4 regions of the Clostridium sp. LIBA-8841 genome follow, and region 2 is predicted to be linked to each of the others. Evidence: riboswitches for the same ligand, from Rfam matches in the RefSeq annotation. Region 2 holds a riboswitch; each other region holds the start of a gene.
The links. Region 2 has a riboswitch for S-adenosylmethionine ahead of AC2A4K_RS16780 (O-acetylhomoserine aminocarboxypropyltransferase/cysteine synthase family protein). Riboswitches for the same ligand answer to the same signal wherever they lie in the genome.

Region 1 (4,194 bases), 470 kb from region 2:
GATTCTTTGGAAGAAGAAAGCAAAGAGGTCTTTAGGATGGATAAATATTCAATTCCGAAAAAAATAGCAAAATCAGATAAGCTTAAATTGATGTCTATAGCTAAAAATTTATCTATATTAGATTATGGAATATTATTAGAGCATATTAAAAGAAGTGATGAGCTAGATGCTGCAGTTGATATATTTAGAATTTTAAAGGATAGATTAGAGGAGAATGAGTACAAGGAAATGAAAGATATATTGAGTCCATACATAAATATTGAGTTGATTGAAGAAAATATATAATTAAAAAAGAAGTAAACAAAAGATATATAGAGAAAATTCGAAATAACTTAACATAATTATCAAAAATGGGCTAAAATTGAGTTTGAAATAAAAAGCGTAACAATATATACTAAATCTTGTCGATTGGCGGTGAGTCAAACCGACAAAGAAAAATAATAAATATGCTGGTGTGGCTCAATTGGCAGAGCAGCTGACTTGTAATCAGCAGGTTATCGGTTCAAGTCCGATCATCAGCTCCATAAGTGGTGGAATTCCCGAGTGGCCAAAGGGGGCAGACTGTAAATCTGTTGTCGGACGACTTCGAAGGTTCGAATCCTTCTTCCACCACCAATAAGGTCGCATAGCTCAGCTGGGAGAGCACCTGCCTTACAAGCAGGGGGTCACAGGTTCGATCCCTGTTGCGACCACCATTAAAAATAATAAATATGCTGGTGTGGCTCAATTGGCAGAGCAGCTGACTTGTAATCAGCAGGTTATCAGTTCAAGTCTGATCATCAGCTCCATAAGTGGTGGAATTCCCGAGTGGCCAAAGGGGGCAGACTGTAAATCTGTTGTCGGACGACTTCGAAGGTTCGAATCCTTCTTCCACCACCATTTATTTAAAAGAAAACAAAATATTAATATGCTGGTGTGGCTCAATTGGCAGAGCAGCTGACTTGTAATCAGCAGGTTATCAGTTCAAGTCTGATCATCAGCTCCATATGTGGTGGAATTCCCGAGTGGCCAAAGGGGGCAGACTGTAAATCTGTTGTCGGACGACTTCGAAGGTTCGAATCCTTCTTCCACCACCAGCAAGAGACACTTGGAAATAGTGTCTCTTTGTTTAAAATAATATCTCAATAAAATAGAATATTTAGTATTTATATACTCTTATCCAGAGAGGTGGAGGGAAAAAGGCCCTATGAAACCCGGCAACCAGTGAGAAATCACCACGGTGCCAATTCCGGTAAAGAATTTTCTTTACAAGATGAGAGAAGATAAATTTAGTGTATAACTAGAATCTCTTCTTAAATCTTTTAAAGATTTAGAAGAGATTTTTTTGTTAATAAAATATATCTTAAAAGCGCGCATTAAGATATGTAATTTTTAAAATGAAAAAACTAAAGATATTATTTTATATAGTTGGAAAGAATAATTTAATAAATAATTAAAAAATGAAAGGGGTGAATCGGCTATCTTATTTAGCATAGTAAGATAGCATTATAGCCATGAGAAGATTATTTACATCAGAATCAGTTACTGAAGGACATCCAGATAAAATATGTGACCAAATTTCAGATGCAGTTTTAGACGCTATATTTGAAAAAGATCCAAATGCAAGAGTTGCTTGCGAAACAGCTGTTACTACAGGATTAGTAATGGTAATGGGAGAAATAACAACTAATTGTTATGTTGATATTCCTAAAATAGCTAGAGAAACTATCAAAAATATAGGTTATGATAGAGCTAAATATGGTTTTGACTGTGAAACTTGTTCAGTTATGACTACAATTGATGAGCAATCATCAGACATAGCTATGGGAGTTGATGAAGCTCTAGAATCAAGAGCAGGAGAAAAAATTGACATAGATGCAGTTGGAGCTGGAGATCAAGGAATGATGTTTGGTTTTGCTACTAATGAAACTGAAGAATTTATGCCAGCACCAATAGCTATGGCTCATAGATTATCAAGAAGATTAACAGAAGTAAGAAAGAACGGAACTTTACCTTATTTAAGACCAGACGGAAAAACACAAGTTACTGTTGAGTACGAAAATGATAAACCTGTTAGAATAGATGCTATAGTAATTTCAACACAACATGGTCCAGAAATATCTCAAGAGCAAATTCAAGCTGATTTAATGGAACATGTTATAAAAGCTGTTATACCAGCAGAATTATTAGATGAAAACACTAAATATTACATAAATCCAACAGGAAGATTTGTTATTGGTGGACCTCAAGGAGATTCAGGATTAACAGGAAGAAAAATTATAGTTGATACTTATGGTGGATATGGAAGACACGGTGGTGGTGCTTTCTCAGGAAAAGATCCAACTAAGGTTGATAGATCAGCTGCATATGCTGCTAGATGGGTAGCTAAAAACTTAGTAGCTGCAGGTATTGCAGATAAGTTAGAAGTTCAAGTTGCTTATGCTATCGGTGTTGCTAGACCAGTATCAATCATAGTAGATACTTTTGGAACTGGAAAAATATCAGATGAAGAAATAGTTAATATAATAAATAAGGTATTTGATTTAAGACCAGGTGCTATAATAAGAGACCTAGAATTAAGAAGACCTATATACAAACAAACAGCAGCTTATGGACACTTTGGAAGAACAGATTTAGATCTTCCATGGGAAAAGTTAGATAAAGTTGAAGAGATAAAAAAACATCTTTAAGATAAATAGAGTTAAAGTTCAGAAGTTTATATTCTTCTGAACTTTAACTTTTTTATGTTGATCTAAGCAGGAAGAGATAGCTTAAAATCAACCTTTACTTAAAACAGAGCCTAATATTATTTTGATTATTAAATTAATGTTTTATGAAGTTAGATGATAGTTAATATGGTTTATAAATAAAAAAATACTTTGGATTAATCCAAAGTATTTTTTTATTTATATTAAGCTTTATGAACTAGTTTTCCATTAACTATTACATATTTTATGTTTATATCTTCATCAAAGATAATTAAATCAGCATCATAGCCTTCTTTAATTAATCCTTTTCTATCTTCAACTTTACAATGTCTAGCCCCATTATAAGTAGCCATTTTTATAACTTCATAAAGTGGGTATTTTGTATTGTTAAATACATTTTTAACAGCTACATCTAAAGTTAAAACTGAACCAGCTAAAGAACCAGTTAATAATCTAGCAGCTCCATTTTTAACCTCAACATCTTGACCACCTAATGAGTATCTTCCATCTGGCATACAACAAGCCATCATAGCATCAGTTATTAATAAGACTTTATCTGGTGTTTTTTGGTTATAAGCTACTCTTAAGCTTGGGAATGAAATGTGAATACCATCAGAAATTGTTTCTGTAGTTATATCGCTATCAAACACAGCACCTACAACACCTGGTTCTCTATGAGTAAATGGAGTCATAGCATTGAAAAGGTGAGTAGAGTGAGAACAACCACATCTTATACCTTCCATAGCTTCTTCGTAAGTAGCTTTAGTGTGTCCCATTGAAACAACTATTCCTTTTTCGCTTAAGAATTTAGTAAGTTCTTTAGCCCCATCTACTTCTGGAGCAAGAGTTATTGAAACAACATCATCTTCAAAAGCTCCAACTAATTTATAGAAGTTTTCTTTTGATGGAGGTATTAAGAAATCAGGATTTTGAGCTCCTATAGCACTTGGACTTATGAAAGGTCCTTCAAGGTGAGCTCCTAAAACATTTGCTCCATCAGTTCCTTCAACTTTAGCTTGGTGTATAGCTCCCATTGATTTTAAAACATCTTCAGCAGCTACCGTCATTGTTGTTGGTGTGAATGAAGTAGTACCATGCTTAACTATTACTTTTGAAATTTCATTAATAGCTTCATAAGTACCATCCATAGTATCGTGTCCACCAGCTCCATGTATATGAACATCTATAAATCCAGGAGATACATAAAGTCCTTGTCCATCTAGTATTTCACAATTAGTTTCTTCTTTCGGGTTTATAGCTTTGATTTTTCCGTTTTCTACTAGTATATTTCCAGGTTCAATCCTATCTAAATATACTATATTACAATTTTTTATTAACATACGAATCACCTTCCTCATAATAATCTTAAGATTTAAATTTGACTAAGTCAACAAAATCAGCTTCATGATTTAAAATTAATAATTGTGATATAATTAATAGTAATAACAATTTAAGAGAAACCTTTTAGGAGGTAATATGGAAGCATTAAATGGAATAGTTGAAAGTA
Region 2 (4,194 bases):
TGATAAGAACTCTTCAACACCCCAAAAACAACCACCTGCTAATACAATCTTTTTCATAATAAATCACCTCTATAAAATATTCGTTGAAATTAGGAGTAATAACCGTTATATAATGTGTAAAAACCTGTTAATGTTATTATAAATTAAGTTAATGAATATGAGGATAATATAATATTAATATTCATTTTTTTATTATTTTTAATTATTTTAATAGTATGCACTGTTATTGAGTTTTCTTTTTACCAAGTAGTTTTAGTTAAAAGAAAATCAAACCTCTTATGAAAAGAATGTTAAAGACCCTGTAGAAAGTGTTATAAACAAAGTTGGTTTAAAATAGAAAAAGGTTGTATCAAAACTTCTAATAAGTTATTTTGATAAAACCTATTTTATTTAAGCTTGGCTAACCTCAATTTCTTTTATTATTTTAGCTGGATTTCCACCTACAACTACGTTATTAGGGACATCTTTAGTCACAACTGCTCCAGATGCTATAACAACATTATTTCCTATAGTAACTCCTGGATTTATTGTAGCATGTCCTCCTATCCAAACATTATCACCTATTGTTACAGGTTTACCAAATTCAGATTTTAGTCTTTCAATAGGATCTATTGGATGAGTTGCTGTGTAGATATGAACACCAGGTGCAATGAAACAGTTTTCTCCTATTGTAATTTTACAAACATCAAGCATAACACAATCAAAATTTGCATAGAAATTATCTCCTACTGATATGTTGTATCCATAATCACATTTAAAGTTAGGTTCTATATATATACTTTCACCAGTTGAACCAAATAGCTCTTTTAAAATATTACTTCTCTCTTTAAATACTTCATCAGCATCTTCTTCATTATTAGGAAGATCTAAGTTGTTAAACTTTTGAAATAAAATTCTTGCTCTAAGTCTACCTTTAGTTAACTCTTTATCTTGAGGATCATAAGGTAATCCCGCTAACATTTTTTCTTTTTCTGTCATAATCATATATAATTCCTCCATAGTATATTCTCAAGTTCATTTTAGCAATAAACTAGTTATTTTTCACCATTTAGGCATAAATATAGTTAAAAATTCATATAGTGAATAGCTAATATTATTTTTTTGAGGTGTTAGATAATGTTTAATCCTAAGATGTTAAATTTAGAATTTAGGAATGGAATTAAAGATGAAGAACCAATAGAGGGGAGAAAGTACACATTAGTTCATAGTGATGAAACAGGAGAATTGTTTCTAACAACAGCATTAACATACGCATATGATAAAATAAATTCAATGAAAAGAGATGAGGTTTTTGGTGACTGGAAGAGAATAGATGATAGATTTATTTTAAAGGTATATGTTTATGTTGATGGAATGGGAGGTAGAGACGAAGCTGCAAAGAGAAATATGATTTTTAGAAAAGAGTTGCCTTTAGCTTTATCAGCAATAAGATATGGTGATAGAAAATTCTTAGAAGATCATAAGGAATTATTAAATAGTAGAATACTAGTAAGATTCATATCTGCTTATGAAGAGTTTAATAAGATTGAAAATTATGGATCCATTAATGATTATAATGTTAGAATGGAATCTACTAACAATAAGGAAGAGACTTATATGGAAGAGAGTATTTTTAATGATAAAGATCCTCTAACAAATCAATTTATAGTTACTCTTTTAAATCCATATATCAAGGAAGAGGTTGTAAAGTTATATAAAAAGGACATGTATTATTGTTTAAAGGATGTACAAGTTCTAGAGCTAATTAAGGGTAGAACAGATAATGAGTGTGAATTTAATTATAAAATTTATGTTGGAGTTAAAGTTGGTGAAATGCAACCAGTATATAATAATCTTATAATTGAATTCTTAGTAACACCTAATAAAGTTACAACTATAAGCGTTAAAAATCCTAGATAAATAAAATTTAATGTTTAAATTTTATAATAATATTGTAAATGGAATTTTAATACATTATAATTGTTTTAAAATTAAAAAAACTAGTATATATCTTTTATTAAGAACGGTGGAGGGACTGGCCCTATGAAGCCTAGCAACAGCTGATCATCATAGATCAGAATTGTGCTAAATCCTGCAAGGAGAAATCCTGAGAGATAAGAGATTGTAGAGATATTTGCGTGATTTTTTATTATGCATTTAGAGCTATTTCTTTGTCTTAAGGACTGAGGAATAGCTTTTATTTTTGGAGATATTTAATTAATAAAAGATTGCTAGCTAATAAAAGAGGGGGCTTTAAAATGAGTAAAAATTTTAGTAAGGACACATTATGTATAAGAGGAGGATTTAATCCTAAATCAGGTGAGCCAGTGACTCAGCCATTAGTACAAAGTACATCATATAAGTTTGAAAGTTGTGATCAGGTAGCTAATCTTTTTGATTTAAAAGAAGATGGACATATATACACTAGAATAAGTAATCCAACAGTTAGCAATTTAGAAGAGAAGTTTTTAGCTTTAGAAGTTGGTGTAGGTGCAGTATCAGTATCATCTGGACAATCTGCAGTATTATTAGCAGTTTTGAATATTTGTAAGGCAGGAGAACATATAGTAGTTTTATCAACGGTTTATGGAGGAACATTTAATCTTTTAGGAACAACATTAAAGAAATTAGGAATAGATACTACCTTCGTATCTCCAGATTGTAGTGAAGGTGAGTTAGAAGAAAGCATAAAGGATAATACTAAGCTTATAATTGGGGAAAGCTTAGGAAATCCATCTTTAAGGATTTTAGACATGAAAAAATTCTCTAAGGTTGCCAAATCAAATGGAATTCCATTAATAGTAGATAATACAGTTGCGACACCATACTTATTTAATCCACTAGAACATGGAGCTAATATAGTTGTTCATTCAACTAGTAAGTATTCAGATGGTCATTCATTAGCTCTTGGCGGAATAATTGTTGATGGAGGGAACTTTAATTGGGATAATGGAAAGTTTTCATGTTTAGTTGAACCAGATGAAAGTTATCATGGACTTAAGTATGTTGAAACTTTTGGGGAGGCAGCTTATATAACTAAGCTTAGAGTTACTTTGCTTAGAGATTTAGGATGCACAACAAGTCCATTTAATGCTTATCTAACTAATATAGGTTTAGAAACATTACATCTTAGAATGGAAAGACATAGTTCAAATGCTTTAACATTAGCTAGATTTTTAGAAAAAAATGAAAATGTAACTTGGGTTGACTATCCTCTTTTAGAATCTCATAAAGATTATGAGCTAGCTAGAGAATACTTTACAAAGGGTGCTTCTGGACTTTTATCTTTTGGAATAAGAGGAGGAAGAGAGGCTGCTAAGAAGTTTATAGATAACTTACAGTTAGCTCAGTTGGTAGTTCACTTAGGAGATGTTAGAACTACTCTTTTACATCCAGCTAGTACAACACACAGACAACTTTCTTCAGAGGATTTAATAAAAGCTGGAGTAACTGAAGATTTAATTAGGGTTTCTGTAGGAATAGAAGGAATAGAAGATATAATAAAAGATTTTGAACAAGCTTTTAGTAAATTAGGTGATGAATAAATGGGTTTATTTTTTAAATCATTGGAACTTGAGGGGATAAAAATATTAGGACTTAATGAGATATTCTCTCAGAAGGAGTGCAAAAAGAAAAGGAAAAGAATAGGTGTTTTAAATTTAATGCCAATTAAAGGAGAAACTGAGGTTCATATATTAAATATCCTATATAAATGTGGAGAAGATTTAGATATTGATTTTATAAGATTAGAATCACATAAATCAAAACATACCTCTAAAGAGTATTTAGAGAAAAATTATAGAACTTTTAATGAGATTAAGGATAGATTAGATGGAATGATTATAACTGGAGCTCCTTTGGAGAAGTTGGAGTTTAGTGAGGTTTCATACATTAAAGAGCTAATTGAAATTTTTGATTACTTAAGAAAATATGAGAAGAAAGCTCTATATATTTGCTGGGGAGCACAGGCAGCTTTAAATTATTTTTATGGAATTAGAAAAGTTGTTTTAGATAATAAGGTCTTCGGAGTTTTTTCGCATGAAATACTTAAAAAAGGAGATATTTTGCAGGGAATAGAAAATGGATTTAAGGCACCACATTCAAGACATTCAACTTTAAGTAAGGAAGATGTTTTAAATAATAAAAATCTTCAGGTTTTGGCTGAAAATGAACTAGGGGAATTTACTTTTTTAAAAGGAAAATCTAATGATTATT
Region 3 (4,194 bases), 1.4 Mb from region 2:
TGCCTTAGGTGGAGCTGTGGGAATTAGTATAATAACTGTTATGAAAAGTGGGATAGCAAGAGGAGTTTTCTCGAATGAAGCTGGCCTTGGAAGTGCTCCAATAGCAGCGGCTGCAGCTAGGACTAAGTCACCAGTTAAGCAAGGACTTATTTCTATGACTGGTACATTTTTTGATACAATTCTTATTTGTACAATGACAGGTATAGTTATAATTCTTACAGGTGCTTATACAGGAAATTTAGAAGGTGCCGCCCTTACAACGCAAGCTTTTGAAATGGGTCTTCCTATTAGTAATATAGGAACATATATAGTTAATATAGGACTTATATTCTTTGCTTTCACAACAATATTAGGATGGAATTATTACGGGGAAAGATGTGTTGAGTATTTATTTGGAATAAAAGCAATAAAACCATATAGAATATTATATATACTTCTTGTTGCTGCAGGATCATTCTTACCATTAACATTGATATTTATAATAGCTGATATTGTTAATGGATTAATGGCAATTCCAAACCTTATAGGTATTATTGGATTAAGAAAAGTAGTTATAGAAGAAACAGAAGAATTCTTTAAAGAAAAAGCTCTTAATAAGAAGAGTGTTGAATTAGAAGGAACTGTTTTAAATTGATATAAATAAAAAAATCCATGAGTAAATTTTACTCATGGATTTTTTTATCTTCCTTCATTAGGAAGTTTGCTTCTAACGATATTTTCAACTTTTTCAGGAAGCTCTGCAATTTCTTCCTTAGTAAGTTTATCAGTATAAACTGGTGGGTGAATATAAAGATTTACTTCACCAGGTTTTATAAAATAATGATTTCCTTCCATTATTTTATATGTTCCATCAATTGTAAAAGGCACTATAGGAACTTTTGATTTAGTAGCTAATTTAAAACTACCTGCTTTAAATTCTCCTAGTTTACTACAATGACTTCTTGTTCCTTCAGGAAAAACAACCATTGAATATCCTTCTTTTAATTGCTTAATTCCTTGTAAAATACCAGCCATGGCTTTTTTAGGATGATCTCTATCAATAAATATAGCTTTTGAAAGTAGTATCCAATCTTTTAGTATAGGCATTTTTTCAAGTTCTTTTTTTGCTATGAATCCTTTTGGTCTATCAATAGAATACATGACAACAGGAATGTCCATATTACTTTGATGGTTACCAACAAAAAGAACAGGTCCTTCAGGAATATTTTCTAAGCCTTCAACGTTAACTTTTATTCCGGCATCTTTAAGAAAAGTATGAGCTATCCTTCTACTACATTGATAGATATATTCATCTCTTTCTTCAAGCTTACCTTCCTCTTCCATTTTATTTATTTTTTTTATATCAGATAAGGATTTTATTAATGTCCAGGCATATCCTTTTCCATACCAATATATAGATCTAAACATATATTTCGCCCCTTTAATATTACTAGTACTAAGTAATATTATAACAGTTTTAAAAAAATATCAAATATGTAGTGTGTTTTACAAATTATAATAATAAAAAAAACTTATATATTTACTATTTTATTTTTATATACTATAATTTACCAAAACAGAATATTATTCTTATCAAGAGAGGTGGAGGGACTGGCCCTGTGAAGCCCAGCAACCTATAGTATAAATAAATTTTATTCTATAACGGTGCTAAATCCTGCAGGTTTACTGAAAGATAAGTTTTGAAGTTGAGAAAATTAGAGATTTTATGCCTAAAGGATTATTTCCTTTAGGCTTTTTTATTTTTAGGAGGGATTTTATGAATATTAAAGAATTATTTGATAAAAAAGAATTTGTGTTTTCATTTGAGGTTTTTCCTCCAAAGGAAAGTACTCCAATAGAAAATATATACAGAACTTTAGAAGAGATACAGGAATTAAAACCAGATTTTATAAGTGTGACTTATGGAGCAGGTGGAAATTTTGTAAGTAATAGAACAATAGAATTATCATCAATAATAAAAAATAAATACAATTTAGAAACTTTAGCACATTTAACTTGTATAGGAGCAGAAAAAAAAGATATAGAGAAAACTTTGAGCATATTAAAAAGTAAAGGAGTAGAGAATGTATTAGCTTTAAGAGGAGATAAAAGAGAAAATATTATATCGGAATATAATTCTTCCATAGATTTAATAAAACATATTGGAAAATATAAAGATATAAATATTGCAGGAGCTTGTTATCCAGAAATTCATCCAGAAGCCATTAACAAAGATAAGGATTTAGAATTTTTAAAAAGAAAAGTAGATGCTGGAGCTAATCACTTAATATCTCAATTATTTTTTGATAATGATATATTTTTTGATTTTCTAGAATCCTGTGAAAAGAAAGGAATAGATGTACCAATTCAGGCTGGAATAATGCCTGTAGTTAATAAAAAACAAATAGAGAGGATATTATCTCTTTGTAGGGCAACATTCCCTAAAAAATTTATGAAAATAGTAAATAAGTATGAGCATGATAAGGAAGCTTTAAGAGATGCTGGAATAGCATATGCAAATGAGCAAATAATAGATTTAATCTCTAGCGGGGTAAGAGGTGTGCATTTATATACAATGAATAATTCATATGTAGCAAAGAATATAGTAAGTGGAACTAAAAATATTATTAATTCAGTAAATAGAAAGGAAAAAATATCTTAAAAGGAGAAAGAATTATATAAATATGAAAATTACTAATATAGATAAAAAAGAAGTGCTTAGATATTTAGGTGTAAAAGGAAATGAAGAAGATTTTGAACTTATAGATAAATGCATCGAAGAATGCAAGGAAATAGCTGATTATAGAGTAACCTATAGAGAATATGGTTTAGAAGAGTATAAAGATAATTTAAAAATATTAGGAACTGAAAAAATTTTAAAGGGAGTATCTATAAAGAGACATTTAAAAGGGTGCTATAAGGTGATTTTACTAGGAGTTACCTTAGGATATGAGATAGAAAGGGCTATAAATAAGTATGAGAAGATAGATTTGTTAAAAGCTCTCGTATTAGATGCCTGTGCTACTGCTGCCATAGAGGAAGTCTGTGATGAAATTGAAGAGGCTATAAAGGAAAAGGTTGAAAGTAAAAATGAGTTTATAAGAGAAAGATTTAGTCCAGGGTATGGAGATTTTTCAATAGAATTTCAAAAGGATTTTTTAGAGTTAATAGATGGGCAAAAAGCAATAGGTTTAAATTTAACAGAGAGTAATATTTTAATACCTAGAAAATCAGTTACAGCAATAATAGGAATAAGTAAATGTAGAAATAATCAAGCTTCCATAAGAAGTTGTGATCAATGTAGTTTTTATACAAAGTGCAATTATAGGAAAGGCGGTAAGAGATGTTATGATTAAGATTTTTGATGGGGCTATGGGGACTATGCTTCAAAAGTTAGGATTGAAGCTTGGGGAGAATCCAGAAGTTTTTAATATATATAATGAAGATATTATATATGAAGTTCATAAAAGATATATAGAGGCAGGAGCAAACTTTATAACTACTAATACTTTTGGAGCAAATAGAAAAAAATTAAGAAATACAGATTTTAAAGTAGAAGAAATTATAACAAAAGCTTTAGAAATAGCAAAGAGAGCTAGAGAGGGAAATGAAGTGAAAATAGCCTTAGATATAGGTCCTATAGGAGAACTTTTAGAGCCTATGGGAACTCTAAGTTTTGATGAAGCTTATGATATATTTAAGGAACAGGTTATAGTTGGAGTAAAAAATGGAGCAGATATTATACTTATAGAGACAATGAGTGATTTATATGAAGCTAAGGCAGCTATTTTAGCAGCAAAAGAAAATTCTAACTTGCCTGTATTTTGTACTATGAGTTTTGAAAAAAATGAGAGAACTTTTACAGGATGTATTCCAGAGAGTATGGCTATGACATTAGAAGGATTAGGAGTTGATGCTTTAGGTGTTAATTGTTCTTTAGGACCTAGAGAAATGGAATCAATAATAAAAAGAATAGTAAAATCAACTAACAAGGATGTAATAGTACAGGCTAATGCAGGAATGCCTAGTATAGATGGAGATAGGACAAGTTATGAAGTTGATAAATATGAATTCGGTGAATATGGAGAAAAATTTGTTTCTCTAGGTGTTAATTATATTGGTGGATGTTGTGGGACAACTCCTGAATATATAGAGGAATTATCGAAAAGATTAAAAAAGAAAGAAAGTATAAAAAGAGATAAAGTTAGTCTAACA
Region 4 (4,194 bases), 320 kb from region 2:
AAGATTAAAAAAAGAAGAAAATCCCGAGAAGTATTGGGGTGAATTAATAAGAAAAAATGAAACCCTAAAAGGAAGAATGTTCAAAGATGAACCTATAACTAAAGACACAAAATATCTACATTATGTAATATTTAATAGACATGTTGGATTCCAAAATGTTTGGGTAATGGTACCTGATTTTAATAGCCTCATACAGTTTATACAATATGTCTTTATGCCAGAGGCTTATTATAAATGGGTTGAAGGAAAAAGAAAATTAGTAACACAAATTCCATCAAATGATGTAGAAAAAATTATCTCTATAGTAAAGAGTAAAGCAACAGAAGAAGATAGAGAGAAAATGAAAAATGATATTTTAGCATTAAGAAAGTTAAATGGATTTAATGCTGAAAATGGAATGAGAAAATTAAAAATATTCTGTAGTAGATTTAATAACAATTGGATTGGAGATAAAGATGAGTTTTTATACTTAAAAGTCTTCAATAATGCTGAAGAATTAGGTAAGTTTGTTGTTGAAACTAACTTACAAACTGATTGTGAAGATTGTTATGAAAAAACTATAGGAATGACTACAGAAGAATGGTATAGAGTTTGTAAAAATGCTGATAAAAATAAAGAGGATGGAGAAAAATTTAAAACTGTGTTATTTAAGTACTTGGAAGATATTGTTTAAAATTAAATTCGCTTAGTATTAATAAAAATATAAAATAAATTCAAAAAAATGTTGACAATTTTTAAATGATTATGTATAATAATTTTTGTTGATTCAAGTTTGTATCTTTAGCTCAGCTGGATAGAGCAACGGCCTTCTAAGCCGTGGGTCAGGGGTTCGAATCCCTTAAGGTACACCATGTTGGGATATCGCCAAGCGGTAAGGCAACGGACTTTGACTCCGTCATTCGCAGGTTCAAATCCTGCTATCCCAGCCATTTTTTTGAATAATAAATCAAAAAATACTTGACAACATGTTAATATTATGTTAACATATAAACATACCAAGCGGGTGTAGTTCAATGGTAGAACACCAGCCTTCCAAGCTGGATACCCGGGTTCGATTCCCGGTACCCGCTCCATTTTTTAAGGTTTTACTGTAAAATTCTCTTAAAAAATGCAATATGCACCATTAGCTCAGTTGGTAGAGCACCTGACTCTTAATCAGGGAGTCCAGGGTTCGAATCCCTGATGGTGCACCAAGCATCGCTTACTAAGGCGATGCTTTTTTTATTTTAAAATATATCGGTACATTTGATATAAGAAAAATTAATTAATATAATACTGTGTAATGAGAAATATATATTTTAGAGCGGATTTTTGAAGGGAGATAAAAATGAAATCTATGAATAAAATTGCTGCTATACATGATATTTCATGTTATGGAAGAGCAGCTTTAGCGACAATAATTCCTATATTATCTTCAATGGGTAATCAAGTATGTCCACTTCCAACTGCGGTTTTATCAACACATACAGATGGATTTGGAAAACCTGCAATTAGAGATTTAAGTGATTTTATATATGAAACTAAGGAGCATTGGAAAAAGCTTAACTTAGGTTTTCAATGTATTTATAGTGGATATTTAGCAGATCCTAATCAAGTTAAATTTGTAGAGGACTTTATAAAAGAATTTAAAGAAGAAGATACTTTAGTTGTTATAGATCCAGTTATGGCTGATAATGGTAAGCTATATGATGGCATGAGTGAAAAAATGATTGAAGAGATGAGAGTTTTGATTAAGAATGCTGATATAATAACTCCTAATATTACAGAAGCTACTTTACTTTTAGGAAAAGACTATAAAGAAAACTTAACTGAAGAGGAGATTAAGGAGTATTTAATTTCCTTGGGAAACTTAGGACCTAAAATAAGTATAATAACAAGTGTACCAAGTTCAAAGGGAAATGAATATATTGATACTGTGCTGTATGATAAACAGGAAAAGATGTTCTACAATTATTCTCATAAAAAAATAAATGCATTTTATTGTGGAACTGGAGATGCCTTTGCATCCTTGTTAATAGGATGGATACTAAGAGGCGAATGTGATGAAAAAGCTTTAGAAAAAGCATGCAACTTTATAGCAGAGGCAATAGAATATAGTGAAAAATTTGATTATCCACCTAATGAAGGAATATTGCTTGAAAGTTTGTTATATAAATTAGTAAGTAAATAAATTATTAAAAACAATATAAATTAAATTGACAAAGTAATTTTGGCGTGTTAGTATTAAAAAAAATAAAATTTAATAAATCTTATCAAGAGAGGTGGAGGGACTGGCCCTGTGAAACCCAGCAACCGGTAATTCTTTGCGGTTAAAACAATACTGATTTTAAAATAATAAAAGTCAGTAATAATTTCATGTGCAAAGATTTATAGCGGTGCTAAATCCTGCGGTAGAAACTGAGAGATAAGAAAGAGAATCTGTAAGAATAATAACTTCTATCCTGGGATAGAAGTTTTTTTATTTTGTAGGATAAATAAGATAGGTTTATTAAATAGATTAGGAGGAGAGAAAATGAAAGAAGGAAAGTTTTCAGCATTATTACCATTAATAATTTTTGTATCAATCTATTTAGGAACTTCAATAGTAATGAAAGATTTCTACTCGGTTTCTATTTTAGTTCCTGGGATAATAGCCGCATTAGTCGGAATATTTATGAACAGAAAAAGAGGGATTGAGAAGAACATAGAGATATTCTGTAAGGGAGCAGGAAATAGCAATATAATCTTAATGTGTTTAATTTTTATATTAGCAGGTGCTTTCGCAGAAGTGGCTAAAAACATGGGAGCAGTAGAATCAACAGTAAACTTAGGTTTAACAATATTACCTAAAAACATATTAATAGCAGGAATATTTATAATATCATCATTTATAGCTATATCATTAGGAACATCAATGGGAACAATAGCTGCCATAGTACCAATAGCTATGGGAATTGCAGAAAAAACTAATATAGCATTACCTCTTATAGTTGGGGCAGTAGTAGGTGGAGCTATGTTTGGAGACAACCTATCAATGATTTCTGATACAACAATAGCAGCAACAAAAACTCAAGGTTGTGAAATGAGAGATAAATTTAGAATAAACTTTAAGGTTATATTACCATCAGCTATTTTAGTAATTATATTATATACATTCTTAGGAAGTGGTTCTAATGCTTCTGTAGGACAATATGACTATAATTTAATAAAAGTTATTCCATACCTAGGAATTTTAATAGCAGCATTAATGGGGGGAAATGTAATTGCTATATTATCAGGTGGAATAATTTTAGCTGGAGGAATCGGATTCTTTACTGGGGCTATGGATTTAAAAGCATTCTTTGATTCTATATCAGCTGGAGTTGCTGGAATGAGTGAACTTATATTAATTTCAATAATAATTGGAGGAATTGTTGAGATTATAAAAGAAAATGGCGGTATAGATTATGTATTAAATTTAGTTACTAAAAGAATCAATGGCAAAAGAGGGGCTGAATTTGGTATTGGATTATTAGTAAGTTTAATTGATGCATGTACTGCAAATAACACAATTGCTATTGTTACAGTTGGACCTTTAGCAAAGGATATTTCAAATAAATATAATTTAGATTCAAAGAGAGTTGCAGGAATATTAGATATGTTTTCTTGTGCAGTTCAGGGAATAATCCCATATGGAGCACAGTTAATGTCAGCAGCAGCTTTAACAGGATTAAGTTCATTTGAAATAATGAAATTCTTATTTTATCCATATTTAATGGGAATAAGTGCAATAATATTTATAGCATTTTTCCAAAAGAAAGAGAATACTGAAACAAGTGAAGAATTAGATGTTGCAGTAACTCAATAAACTATAAAAAGCAATAAGCACTAAAAAGGGGATTTTAGATATCGGATTTAAAGAAATGTAGTATAAAGTTGGATTTTATAAGTTATAAAAAGAGTATATACCTTCCAATGTTAAGGAAGTTATATACTCTTTTTTTATTTCATTAAAAGACAGATACTTTGAGAAGAAATTCCTTTACCTGAGCCAGTAAAGCCAAGACCCTCTTCAGTTGTTGCTTTAACATTTATTTGGTCTAAATTTATATTTAACGCTTTTGCTATATTTTCTCTCATTGTAGGTATATGAGGAGCCATTTTAGGTTTCTGAGCTATTATTGTTGCATCTATATTGGATATTTTATAGTTATTTTTATATATAAGTTCACCAAC

Region 1: linked by a shared signal. The riboswitch ahead of metK (methionine adenosyltransferase) and the one ahead of AC2A4K_RS16780 (O-acetylhomoserine aminocarboxypropyltransferase/cysteine synthase family protein) in region 2 are both predicted to bind S-adenosylmethionine.
Region 3: linked by a shared signal. The riboswitch ahead of metF (methylenetetrahydrofolate reductase [NAD(P)H]) and the one ahead of AC2A4K_RS16780 (O-acetylhomoserine aminocarboxypropyltransferase/cysteine synthase family protein) in region 2 are both predicted to bind S-adenosylmethionine.
Region 4: linked by a shared signal. The riboswitch ahead of AC2A4K_RS15260 (Na+/H+ antiporter NhaC family protein) and the one ahead of AC2A4K_RS16780 (O-acetylhomoserine aminocarboxypropyltransferase/cysteine synthase family protein) in region 2 are both predicted to bind S-adenosylmethionine.

The regions. Positions count from the first base shown of each region.
Region 1 covers NZ_CM173488.1:3,287,794-3,291,987, reverse strand. The annotation lists gene AC2A4K_RS14465 (hypothetical protein) at 1-285, shown strand, start outside; tRNA gene AC2A4K_RS14460 (tRNA-Thr) at 449-524, shown strand; tRNA gene AC2A4K_RS14455 (tRNA-Tyr) at 530-615, shown strand; tRNA gene AC2A4K_RS14450 (tRNA-Val) at 620-695, shown strand; tRNA gene AC2A4K_RS14445 (tRNA-Thr) at 713-788, shown strand; tRNA gene AC2A4K_RS14440 (tRNA-Tyr) at 794-879, shown strand; tRNA gene AC2A4K_RS14435 (tRNA-Thr) at 910-985, shown strand; tRNA gene AC2A4K_RS14430 (tRNA-Tyr) at 991-1,076, shown strand; SAM riboswitch class I at 1,153-1,259, shown strand; gene metK (methionine adenosyltransferase) at 1,494-2,669, shown strand; gene nagA (N-acetylglucosamine-6-phosphate deacetylase) at 2,891-4,027, opposite strand; gene recD2 (SF1B family DNA helicase RecD2) at 4,164-4,194, shown strand, end outside.
Region 2 covers NZ_CM173488.1:3,757,423-3,761,616, reverse strand. The annotation lists gene msrA (peptide-methionine (S)-S-oxide reductase MsrA) at 1-57, opposite strand, end outside; gene AC2A4K_RS16790 (sugar O-acetyltransferase) at 391-984, opposite strand; gene AC2A4K_RS16785 (staygreen family protein) at 1,117-1,899, shown strand; SAM riboswitch class I at 1,991-2,100, shown strand; gene AC2A4K_RS16780 (O-acetylhomoserine aminocarboxypropyltransferase/cysteine synthase family protein) at 2,238-3,524, shown strand; gene AC2A4K_RS16775 (homoserine O-acetyltransferase/O-succinyltransferase family protein) at 3,525-4,194, shown strand, end outside.
Region 3 covers NZ_CM173488.1:2,382,595-2,386,788, reverse strand. The annotation lists gene AC2A4K_RS10330 (alanine/glycine:cation symporter family protein) at 1-634, shown strand, start outside; gene AC2A4K_RS10325 (lysophospholipid acyltransferase family protein) at 679-1,407, opposite strand; SAM riboswitch class I at 1,567-1,679, shown strand; gene metF (methylenetetrahydrofolate reductase [NAD(P)H]) at 1,757-2,641, shown strand; gene AC2A4K_RS10315 (vitamin B12 dependent-methionine synthase activation domain-containing protein) at 2,664-3,335, shown strand; gene AC2A4K_RS10310 (homocysteine S-methyltransferase family protein) at 3,328-4,194, shown strand, end outside.
Region 4 covers NZ_CM173488.1:3,441,585-3,445,778, reverse strand. The annotation lists gene AC2A4K_RS15290 (hypothetical protein) at 1-673, shown strand, start outside; tRNA gene AC2A4K_RS15285 (tRNA-Arg) at 775-851, shown strand; tRNA gene AC2A4K_RS15280 (tRNA-Gln) at 855-929, shown strand; tRNA gene AC2A4K_RS15275 (tRNA-Gly) at 1,000-1,073, shown strand; tRNA gene AC2A4K_RS15270 (tRNA-Lys) at 1,118-1,193, shown strand; gene AC2A4K_RS15265 (pyridoxamine kinase) at 1,328-2,170, shown strand; SAM riboswitch class I at 2,247-2,411, shown strand; gene AC2A4K_RS15260 (Na+/H+ antiporter NhaC family protein) at 2,513-3,826, shown strand; gene ispF (2-C-methyl-D-erythritol 2,4-cyclodiphosphate synthase) at 3,961-4,194, opposite strand, start outside.